Regions from separate parts of the Stenotrophomonas sp. C3(2023) genome, predicted to be linked through region 2. Evidence: predicted binding sites of a transcription regulator. Region 2 holds the regulator's gene; the other holds the start of a gene.
What was found. The regulator FliA, encoded in region 2, starts transcription of late flagellar genes. The targets are predictions, from matches to a motif close to TAAAGTTTNNCNNNCNNNGGCCGATAA.

Region 1 (4,854 bases), 1.4 Mb from region 2:
GTCGCTCTACGACCTGCTGGCGCCGGTCGAACGCGTGACCGGCTACGACACCCACATTCCGCTGTTCCGCCTGGAGATGAAGTACCTGCCCAGCGTGGAGCGGATCGTGGCCGCGGCCAAACGCACCATCGCGGCGGGCTGAGATGAGGGCCCGCCTGATAGGCCCTTACCGCAGCCAGTATCCCAACCCGCTCCGGTTCCACACCGGCCAGATCGTCGAAGTCGGTGTACGTGACGAGGAATGGCCGGCCTTTGCCTGGGTGCGCACCGATGACGGGCGTGCCGGCTGGGCACCGGTAGCGTGGTTGCAGGTGCTCGACGAGGGTCGCGCCGAAGCGATGCGCGACTACGATGCACGCGAACTGGATGTGGAAAGCGGCGAGCTGGTCAAGCTGCATCATGAACATGGTGGCTGGTGGTGGTCCGAGCGCGCCAATGGCGCAACGGGCTGGCTGCCGGGCCGCGAACTGGAACTGCTGGAAGAGAACTGCACATGAGCCAGACCAAGAATTTCAATCTGCCCGACTTGGGCGAAGGCCTGCCGGACGCCACCATCGTGGAGTGGTTCGTCAAGGAAGGCGATGTCATCAAGCTCGATGAGCCGCTGGTCTCGATGGAGACCGCCAAGGCCGTGGTGGAAGTGCCCTCGCCGGTCTCCGGCAAGGTACTCAAGCTGTCCGGCGCCGCCGGCGACATCATCGCCACCGGTGCGGTGCTGGCCAGCTTCGAGGTCGACCCGACCCTGCCGCAGCGCGCTGATGGCCAGGACACCGGCCACAGCCACGGCCATGCACCGGCAACGCCGAGCACCGGCCAGCCCGCTGCCGGCCAGCCGGACAAGGTGGTGGCCTCCGACGAAGGCGGTTCGATCAAGGCCGAAGGCGAGCGTGACGATGCCGGCACCGTGGTCGGTGCGATGCAGAGCTCCAATACCGTGCATACCGAGCAGGCGGTGGCCGTCGGAGGCGTCAAGGCGGTACCGGCGGTGCGTGCGATGGCACGCAAGCTCGGTGTCGATCTGGCGCTGGTCCACGCCACTGGTACCGATGGCGCGGTGACCATGGCCGACGTCAAGCAGGCCGCCGCCGCAGGCACCGCAAAGCCGGGCAGCGCAGCGCCGCGGGCCGCGGCAGCGGCCGCACCGGCAGCCTCTCAAGCCGCAGCAGTGGCGCCGGTGACGCAGCAGAGCGCACGTGCCCCGCTGTCGGCAAGTGGCAAGCCGATGCGCACCCAGCCGCCGGGTGTGGCCGCGATGGGCCAGCCGGAAGCACTCAAGGGCGTGCGCCGCAACATGGCGCGGGTGATGGCCGACGCGCACAGCAAGGTGGTGCCCACCACGCTCAACGATGACGCCGACATCCATGCCTGGCAGCCGGGCAACGATGTCACCGCACGTCTGGTACGCGCGATCGTGGTCGCCTGCCAGAAGGTACCGGCGATGAACGCCTGGTTCGACGGCGAGGCACTGACCCGCACGCTGCACGCGCATGTGGATGTAGGCATCGCGGTGGACACCGACGACGGCCTGTTCGTGCCGGCCCTGCGCAACGCCGACATGCTCGATGCACGCGGTGTACGCGAGGGCGTGAACCGTCTGCGCGAGCAGGTGGAAGCGCGTTCGCTGCCGTCCTCGGAGCTAAGTGGTTACACCATCTCGCTGTCCAATTTCGGCATGTTCGCCGGCCGTTATGCCACGCCGGTGGTGGTGCCGCCGTGCGTGGCCATCGTCGGTGCCGGCCGCGCCCGTCACCAGATGACCCCGGTGATGGGCGGCGTGGAAGCGCACAAGGTGATCCCGCTGTCGGTGACCTTCGACCATCGCGCCTGCACCGGTGGCGAAGCCGCCCGCTTCCTGCGCGCGATGATGGACGACCTGGCCCTGGCGGGGTAAAGCCGGGCGCGGCACCCGGTAGGTGACGACCGTTGGTCGTCACTCGCGCGGCACCCCTGGAAGCGTGACGACCAACGGTCGTCACCTGCCAACGCGTGGGCCCCGTGCCCGGCGGCGCTTCAATCGGACCGCGATGCACCGGTAGGTGACGACCGTTGGTCGTCACACGCCCCGATGAAGCGTGACGACCCACGGTCGTCACCTACCAAAGCGGGGTCCCCGTGCCCGGTGGCGCCTCAATCAGACCGCGATGCACCGGTAGGTGACGACCGTTGGTCGTCACTCGCGCGGCACCGCTGAAAGCGTGACGACCAACGGTCGTCACCTACCATCGCGCGGCCTGTGCCGCGCAGAGCCCGGCACTACCCGGCCAGGGTGTGCGCGGGCACGATGTGCTCGCCGGGCAGCGGTGCCAGTGCGGCTTCCACCATCGCCTCGGCGATGCGCTCTGCCGGGTTGATCCGCCAGCCGCGCGGCAGCACCGGCCCGATGAGGCCCAGCACGATCTGCCCCAACCGCTCGGCGGGCCGGCGCTCGCTGCGCTGGCCCCCGATCAACCCCGGTCGCACCAGCGTCAGCGAGGCAAAGCCCAGATCGCGCAGATCCTGTTCGAGCGCACCCTTGACCCGGTTGTAGAACAGGCGCGAGCCCGCATCGGCGCCAGCGGCCGAGTTCAACACGAACACATCGGCACCGCCGGCCTGCGCCAGCCGGGCAAACGCCAACGGGTAGCTGCGGTCAACCTGCTCGAAAGCCTCGCGGCTGCCGGCCTGCGCCAGCGTCGTCCCCAGCGCGCAGATCACCGCATCCACCCGTGCCCACGCAGGCACCTGCGGCGGCTGTGGCAGGCGATCAAAGGCCAGCACCGGCACCTCCAGCGTCGGCGCAGTTACCGGCAGACCGCGCCGGCCGGGTGCCACCACTGCGGTACATCGGGGGTCCTCCAGCAGCCGGTCCAGGACGGCACGGCCGACCAGTCCGCTTGCTCCCAGCAGCATCACACGCATCGCGACCTCTCCTGCGGCATCCTTGCCCATCGTAGCGGTTCAAGCTGCCGCGCATCGCGCCGATATGCTGTCACCAGTACCTGCCTGCCCAGGATGTGCCCATGCCCGATCCCCGCGATGATCTGCCTGCCCCCGGTACCCAGTTCGGGCCGCTGGCGTCGGTGCGGGCCGCCGGCGACAACCGGGTCACCCTGGCCGGCAGCGGTGCGAGCCTACACCAGCTGTTTGCCCATGCAGATACGCCACCGGCGCTGCTGGCCGCCTTTGCCGATGGCATGGCGACCCTGCCCGGTGAACTCGGTGACATGGGCGACCGGCTGCAGTCGGCGCTGGCCAGCGAGGACTGGCTGCGCTACGGCCGGGCGATGCGCCAGCTGATCGACAAGTACATCCGCACCATCGAACAGCATTCGCCCGACGGGCAGCCGGAAAGCCTGCGCCTGCGTGAGCAGCTGCGCCAGGTGCTCGGGGTTACCGTGGCCAGCCTGCTGCGCCATGATCCCGAGCTGGGTGCCCAGGCCGTGCAGCAGGCCGCGCAATGGCGGCACTGGCAGCCGGGCCAGCCGCTGGACGCACTGGAACAGGCACTGCGCGAGCTCGGCCACCAGGTCGGCGTGCGCGCCGAAGGCTGGCAGGAGCGCGACGACCTGTTGCTGGGGCTGTTCGACCTGCTGCTGGACAACATCAGCGAGCTGCTCGACGACAGCAGCTGGCTGCAGGGCCAGGTGGGCGCGGTGCGCCAGCTGCTCAGCGGCCCGCTGGACAGCGTCGCCATCGAGCGCACCCGTGCCGAACTGCGCGAAGTGATCTACAAGCAGGGCCTGCTCAAACAGGGCATCGCCGATTCCAAGCAGGCCATGCGCGGGTTGATGGGTGAGTTCGTCGAGCGCATGGATGGCATGGCCACCAGCACCGGCGAGTACCACGACCGCATCAGCAGCTACGCCCTTGCACTGCGCGAGGCGCGCAGCATCGCCGACCTCAACGGCCTGCTGCAGAACGTGCTGCACGACACCGGCAAGGTGCAGGCGCAGGCCGCCCAGGCCCGTGATCATCTGGCCACCGCGCGGCTGGAGGTGGAGAAGGCCGAACAGCGCATCGCCGAGCTGGAGCAGGAGCTGCGCGACGTGGCCGACCAGGTCCGCACCGATCCGCTGACCGGCGCCCTGAACCGCCGCGGCCTGGACGAACTGCTGCACTCGGAGTTGGCCCGTGCCGAGCGCGGTGGGGGTCCGCTGGCAGTGGCGATGATCGACCTGGACGACTTTGCCGCCGCCAACACCGCGTACGGCCACGCAGGTGGCGACGCGCTGCTGCGGCATTTCGTCGGCGTGTGCCAGCTGCTGCTGCGCGCCAGCGACAGCATCGCCCGCCTCGGCGGCGATGAGTTCGTATTGGTGATGCCGCAGACGCCCGGTGCCGATGGCATGTCCACGGTGCAGCGCCTGCAGCGCTCGATGGCACAGCGCGCGCTCGATGTGCAGAACCAGCGCGTTGCGGTGCATTTCAGCGCCGGGCTCGCCCAGTGGCAGGCCGGCGATACGGTCGACAACCTGCTGCGTCGCGCCGACGAAGCCCTGTATGCGGCCAAACGCCAGGGCAAGAACCGCGCGCAGGCCGGCTGAGCGAGCGCGCTGCTCAGCCCTGCGGGCGCCGTCGCGACGGCACCAGCGCAAAGGTATCCACCGCCAGCTTCTCGGCGTGGTTCAACCAGGCGCGGATCTCCAGGTCATCCACTTCGTGGTCAAGTCCGAAGCTGACGTTGATGCGGCCACTGGCATCGGGCTGCACCCACTGCTGGGCCAGCACGACCTTGCGCTTGGACGACACCGCCTCGATCCAGAAGCCGCGCTGCGGCTGGGTGCTGGCCACCAGCTCCAGCATGTACTGCCCCGCCCGCGTACGGCGACCCTTGTCGGTGATCATGTGCGCCTGGCGCACGCTGGGACGTGGGCC
Region 2 (4,854 bases):
CCGGGAAAACACTTTGCCGACCGGCTGCATGCGGGTGCGCATGACTGCCGACTGCAGGCGGGCAGTGGCAATGTCCAACGTGGATACTGCACGGTCGAGTTCCTCATCGCGCAGCCGTACCCGCAGTGTCTTCAGGCGGTTGCGCGAGAGAACCAGTTCGCCGATCAGGTTGACGATGGCGTCCAGGCGTTTGGTATCCACGCGCACCGTGTGCTCGGCTTCGGCCAGCGGCTTGGCAGCGGGCTTGGCCGCAGGCCGGGCGGGAGCCCCTGCCGGGGGCGGCGGTGGCGGTGCCGTTGCGGCCGTCGTGACCACCGCCACCGCGCCGGGCGCGGCCCCACCGTGGAGCTGGTCCAGCAGGGCTTCGAATTCGTCTTCGCTGATCAGTCCGTCGTCGGCGGGTGCCGCCACCGCCGTCGGTGCCTTGCCACCATGCAGCTGGTCGAGCAGGGCTTCGAACTCGTCTTCACTGATCAGGTCCGAGACCGGGCCACTGGCGGCCGCCACGCTGGCGGGTGCCGGAGCGCCACCCACGTCGAACTGGGCGATAAGCTCCGGTGGCGCGTGGCCGGGCTCTTCGCCTGCCGAGACCGCGTCGAGCATGGCCTGCAGATAGTCCAGCGACTGCTGGCCGGCGTCGAAGTGATGGGCGGCCAGCACCGCCTTGCCCGAGCGGGCCAGGCCGAGCGTTTCCTCGGCGGCATGGCACAGCTCGACCATGGCGGTGATGCCGAGGAAGCCGGCGCCACCTTTGAGGGTGTGATACCCGCGGAACACCGCATTGAGCTGGTCGTTGTCCTCTGGCGACTGCTCCAGGGTGACCAGCTGCTCGCCCAGCCGATCGAGGATTTCCTGCGCCTCGATGATGAAGTCTGCTGCGATGTCGTCCGCGATTCCGCTCATGATTACAGTCCCAGATCCGAGAGAAGGTCGTCGGCGTCGTGCTGCGACACTGCGTGGCGATCGAGCCCGCGCACCACCGGTCCGGCCAGTTCCGGCCCGTTGCCATTGGCCTTCTCCGGCGGCAGGCCGAGCGCGCCAAAGCCCTCATGGACCCGGCGCACGATGCCCACGACACGTCGGATGATCTGCCCGGTCAGGTCCTGGTAGCTCTGGGTCAGGGCGATCTCGGTGAGGTTGTGGCGGATGCGCTCCAGCTGCGCGCCCTGGTCGACGTTGAGCCCACCGTCACGCAGCTGCTCGGTCAGACCACGGCATTCTTCGGCCAGGTCCAGGGTCCGATGGGTGGCCTGTTCGGTCATCGCCACCACATGGTCCAGACGTGCGCAGGCATCATCCAGCTCGCCGGCCTCGCTGGGCAGCGACGGCAGTTCGCCCAGCGCCTGGCCCAGTTCGCGGGCCAGTCGTGACAGCCCGGCCATCATCGGCTGGGTACGCAGGGCGGCCAACGCGTCGATCTGCTGACGCCAGGCGGCTTCGTCGCCGCTTTCCAGCGCCGCCAGCGCGTCCTGCAGGCGCTGCACCAACGCGGTCTTGTCCTGGATGCTGTCCATCAGGCGCTTGCCGCCAGCCGTTCGAAGATCTTGCCCAGCTTCTCTTCCAGGGTCTGCGCAGTGAACGGCTTGATGATGTAGCCGTTGACGCCGTTCTGGGCGGCTTCGATGATCTGCTCGCGCTTGGCTTCGGCGGTGACCATCAGCACCGGCAGCGTCTTGAGCTTGTCGTCGGCACGGATCGCCTTGAGCAGCTCGATGCCGGTCATCACCGGCATGTTCCAGTCGGTGACCACGAAGTCGAAGGACTGGCTCTGCAGCAGGGACAGCGCGGCATGCCCATCCTCGGCCTCGGCCGTGTTGGTGAAGCCCAGGTCGCCCAGCAGGTTCTTGACGATGCGGCGCATCGTCGAGAAGTCGTCGACGATCAGGATACGCATGTTCTTGTTCAAAGCTTGATTCCTCGGTTGTGCTTACTCTTCCAGACCGGCATCGACGGCCTCGAAGATTTTCAGGCGGCCACGCAGGCGCAGTACTGCCTGGCCATGGATCTGGCAGACCCGCGATTCGCTCACGCCGAGCACCGCGCCGATCTCCTTCAGGTTGAGCTCCTGCTCGTAATAGAGCGAGAGCACCAGTTGTTCGCGCTCGGGCAGCAGGCCGATGGCCTTGCCCAGCTCGCGGCCGAACTCGCCACGCTCGAGCACCTGCTGCGGGGTGGGGCCCCCTTGCGCCGCGGTGTCCAGCTCGCCCTGGTCTTCGATCCGTGACTCCAGGCTCAGCACCTGCCCGCGCGAGGCGTCTTCCATCAGCCGCATGTAGTCGGGCAGGGGCATGTCCATCGCGGCGGCGACCTCGGTGGCACTGGCGGCACGGCCGGTACTCTGTTCCAGCCGCCGGATGGTGGCAGCCGCATCGCGTGCGCGACGGTGCACCGAGCGCGGGACCCAGTCGCCGCGACGGATTTCATCGATCATCGAACCACGGATTCGGATCGAGGCGTAGGTCTCGAACGAGGCCCCCTGTTCGGCGTCGTAGCTGCGCGAGGCTTCTATCAGGCCCATCATGCCGGCCTGGATCAGGTCATCTACCTCCACGCTGGCGGGCAGGCGTGCCGCGAGGTGATGTGCGATACGCCGCACCAGGTCCGAATGCTGGGCAATGACCTCGTTGGCCGCCGTACGCTGGACTTCGCGGTACTGTGCGGCGCCTTTCATGCCACCACCCCGCGCTGCTTGAGAATGCGCTCGAGGAAGAACTCGACGCCCCCGCGCGGTTCGGTCGGGGCCTGCCAGCGTGCGGTGCGACGGGCGATCTCGTTGATCGCCAACGCCGACGGGCTCGACGGATAGGCCTTGACCACTGGCTGCTGCCGCTGCACCGACAGGCGCAACCAGTCGTCCTGCGGCACGCAGCCCAGATAGTTCAGCGAGACATCGGCCAGAAACTTGTCGCAGACCCGGGTCAGCTTTTCATACAGGACGCGGCCTTCATTGGGGTCGCGCACCATGTTGGCCACCACCTGGATGCGGTCCACCCCGCGCTCGCGCGAAAGCACCTTGATCAGCGCGTAGGCGTCGGTGATCGAGGCCGGCTCATCGCAGACCACCACCACGGTGTCCTGCGCAGCCTGGCAGAAGGTCAGCACGCCGTCGGTGATGCCGGCAGCGGTATCGACCACCATCACGTCCAGGTCGCGCTCCAGCTCGGAGAACACGTTGACCAGGCCGACATGCTCGGCCGGTGCAAGCTCGGCCATGTGCCGGCGCCCGGATGCGGCCGGTACCACCAGCAGGCCGTTGGGGCCTTCGATGATCACCTCTTCCAGTGTGCAGCGGCCGGCCACCAGATCGGCCAGAGTGAACTTCGGGTTGAGACCCAGAATGACGTCGATGTTGGCCAGGCCCAGATCAGCGTCCAGCAGCAGGGTGCGTTTGCCCATGCCGGCCAGCGCCACGGCCATGTTGGCCGAAACGTTCGTCTTACCCACACCGCCCTTGCCGCCGGTGACGGCGATGGTACGTACCGGCCCCAGCGGCTGGCTGCGGGTGGCCGACAAGGGGAAGGTGGTGGTCAGCTTGGCGTACTCACGCGACGGCATGGTTCAACTCCGGGTTGCAGGGCATATCGGCCGCGCGGCGCAAATCTTCAAGGCGAAGTACAAGATTGGCGGCGCTGGCCCGGTGCAGGTCTTCCGGCACGTCCTGGCCGTCGGTGACCCAGGTGATCGGCAGGCGGTGGTCCACGGCCACCGACAGCGCGGTGCCGAAGCGGCCGGTTTCGTCCAGCTTGCTCAGCACCACACCCTGCAGGTTGGCGGCGCTGAACCGGCGTACCACCTCGTCCATGTCGTTGAAGCTGGTGTTGGCCGGCAGCACCAGCAGCGTGCTGACCTTCGGCGCGGCCCGCAGCCACTGCAGCTGGGCGGCGAGGGTGCGGTCACGCGGGCCCAGTCCGGCGGTATCGATAAGCACCAGCTTGTAGTCCTTCAGACGCTCCAGCAGCTGGTCCAGGTCGGTGCCGCTGCTGGCCTCGTGCACGGCGATGCCGAGCTGGCGGCCGAAGCCGTAAAGCTGCTCGCGGGCGCCGATGCGTGCGGTATCGGTGGTGACCAGGGCAACATCGCGGGCAGCGTTGGCTTCGGCAAAGCGCGAGGCCAGCTTGGCAATGGTGGTGGTCTTGCCGGCACCGGTCGGCCCCACCAGCGCGATGACCCCGCCGGACTCCAGCGGATCGGCCGGTGTGATAGGCAGGCGCCGGGAGATCAGCCCCAGCATCAGGCCACGGCCACGGTGGGCCTCGGTTTCCAGCGGAATCTGCAGGGCGACGTCGCGGCTGATGCCAGCATCAAACCCGTACTCATCCATCAGATCCAGCGCCGCGGCACGCACCGCGCTGCCGCGCAGCCGTTCGTCGGTGAAGCGCTGCATCTCGCGCTCGATCACGGTACGCATGCCGGCCACTTCGTTGCGCAGACGACGCATCTCCTCGTCGTCGCGCTCGATCACGGTCAACACCGGTGCGGCGGCAGCCACGGGCAGCGATGCTGGCAGGACCTGTACCGGCGCCAGGGCAGCATCATTGGCCGCTCCTGCGCCGGCACTGGCCGCTCCTTCAACGGCGGTTGACGGTGCTGCGGCGCTGGGCAGCGGTGGCGGCAGGGGGCGCGCGTCGTTGCGGGGCAGCGCGGGCTGGTCATCGTTGACCACGAATACCGCCCGGTCCAGTGCGGGCGGCGGGACCGCAGGCGCTGCGTCGACAGCGGGTACCACGGCAGCAAACGCCTGCAGCGATGGCGACGGCGACGTTTCGTTGACGGCGGCGTGGGAGATCCCGGTCGCCGTTCCTGCACGGGCCAGAGTGGCGGCGAAGCCATCGCTGCCAGGACGCATCACGATCT

Region 1: RZA67_RS14800 (GGDEF domain-containing protein) is a predicted target of FliA. The motif match lies at 2,938-2,964, and genes of this name have one in related genera.

The regions. Positions count from the first base shown of each region.
Region 1 is NZ_JAWJLO010000001.1:3,335,225-3,340,078, forward strand. It holds gene RZA67_RS14780 (alpha-ketoacid dehydrogenase subunit beta) at 1-142, shown strand, start outside; gene RZA67_RS14785 (SH3 domain-containing protein) at 144-497, shown strand; gene RZA67_RS14790 (dihydrolipoamide acetyltransferase family protein) at 494-1,891, shown strand; gene RZA67_RS14795 (NAD-dependent dehydratase) at 2,254-2,898, opposite strand; gene RZA67_RS14800 (GGDEF domain-containing protein) at 3,000-4,523, shown strand; gene RZA67_RS14805 (phosphoglycerol transferase I) at 4,537-4,854, opposite strand, start outside.
Region 2 is NZ_JAWJLO010000001.1:1,977,116-1,981,969, reverse strand. It holds gene RZA67_RS08725 (chemotaxis protein CheA) at 1-903, opposite strand, end outside; gene RZA67_RS08720 (protein phosphatase CheZ) at 906-1,514, opposite strand; gene cheY (chemotaxis response regulator CheY) at 1,514-1,906, opposite strand; gene RZA67_RS08710 (RNA polymerase sigma factor FliA) at 1,928-2,671, opposite strand; gene RZA67_RS08705 (MinD/ParA family protein) at 2,668-3,555, opposite strand; gene RZA67_RS08700 (AAA family ATPase) at 3,542-4,854, opposite strand, start outside.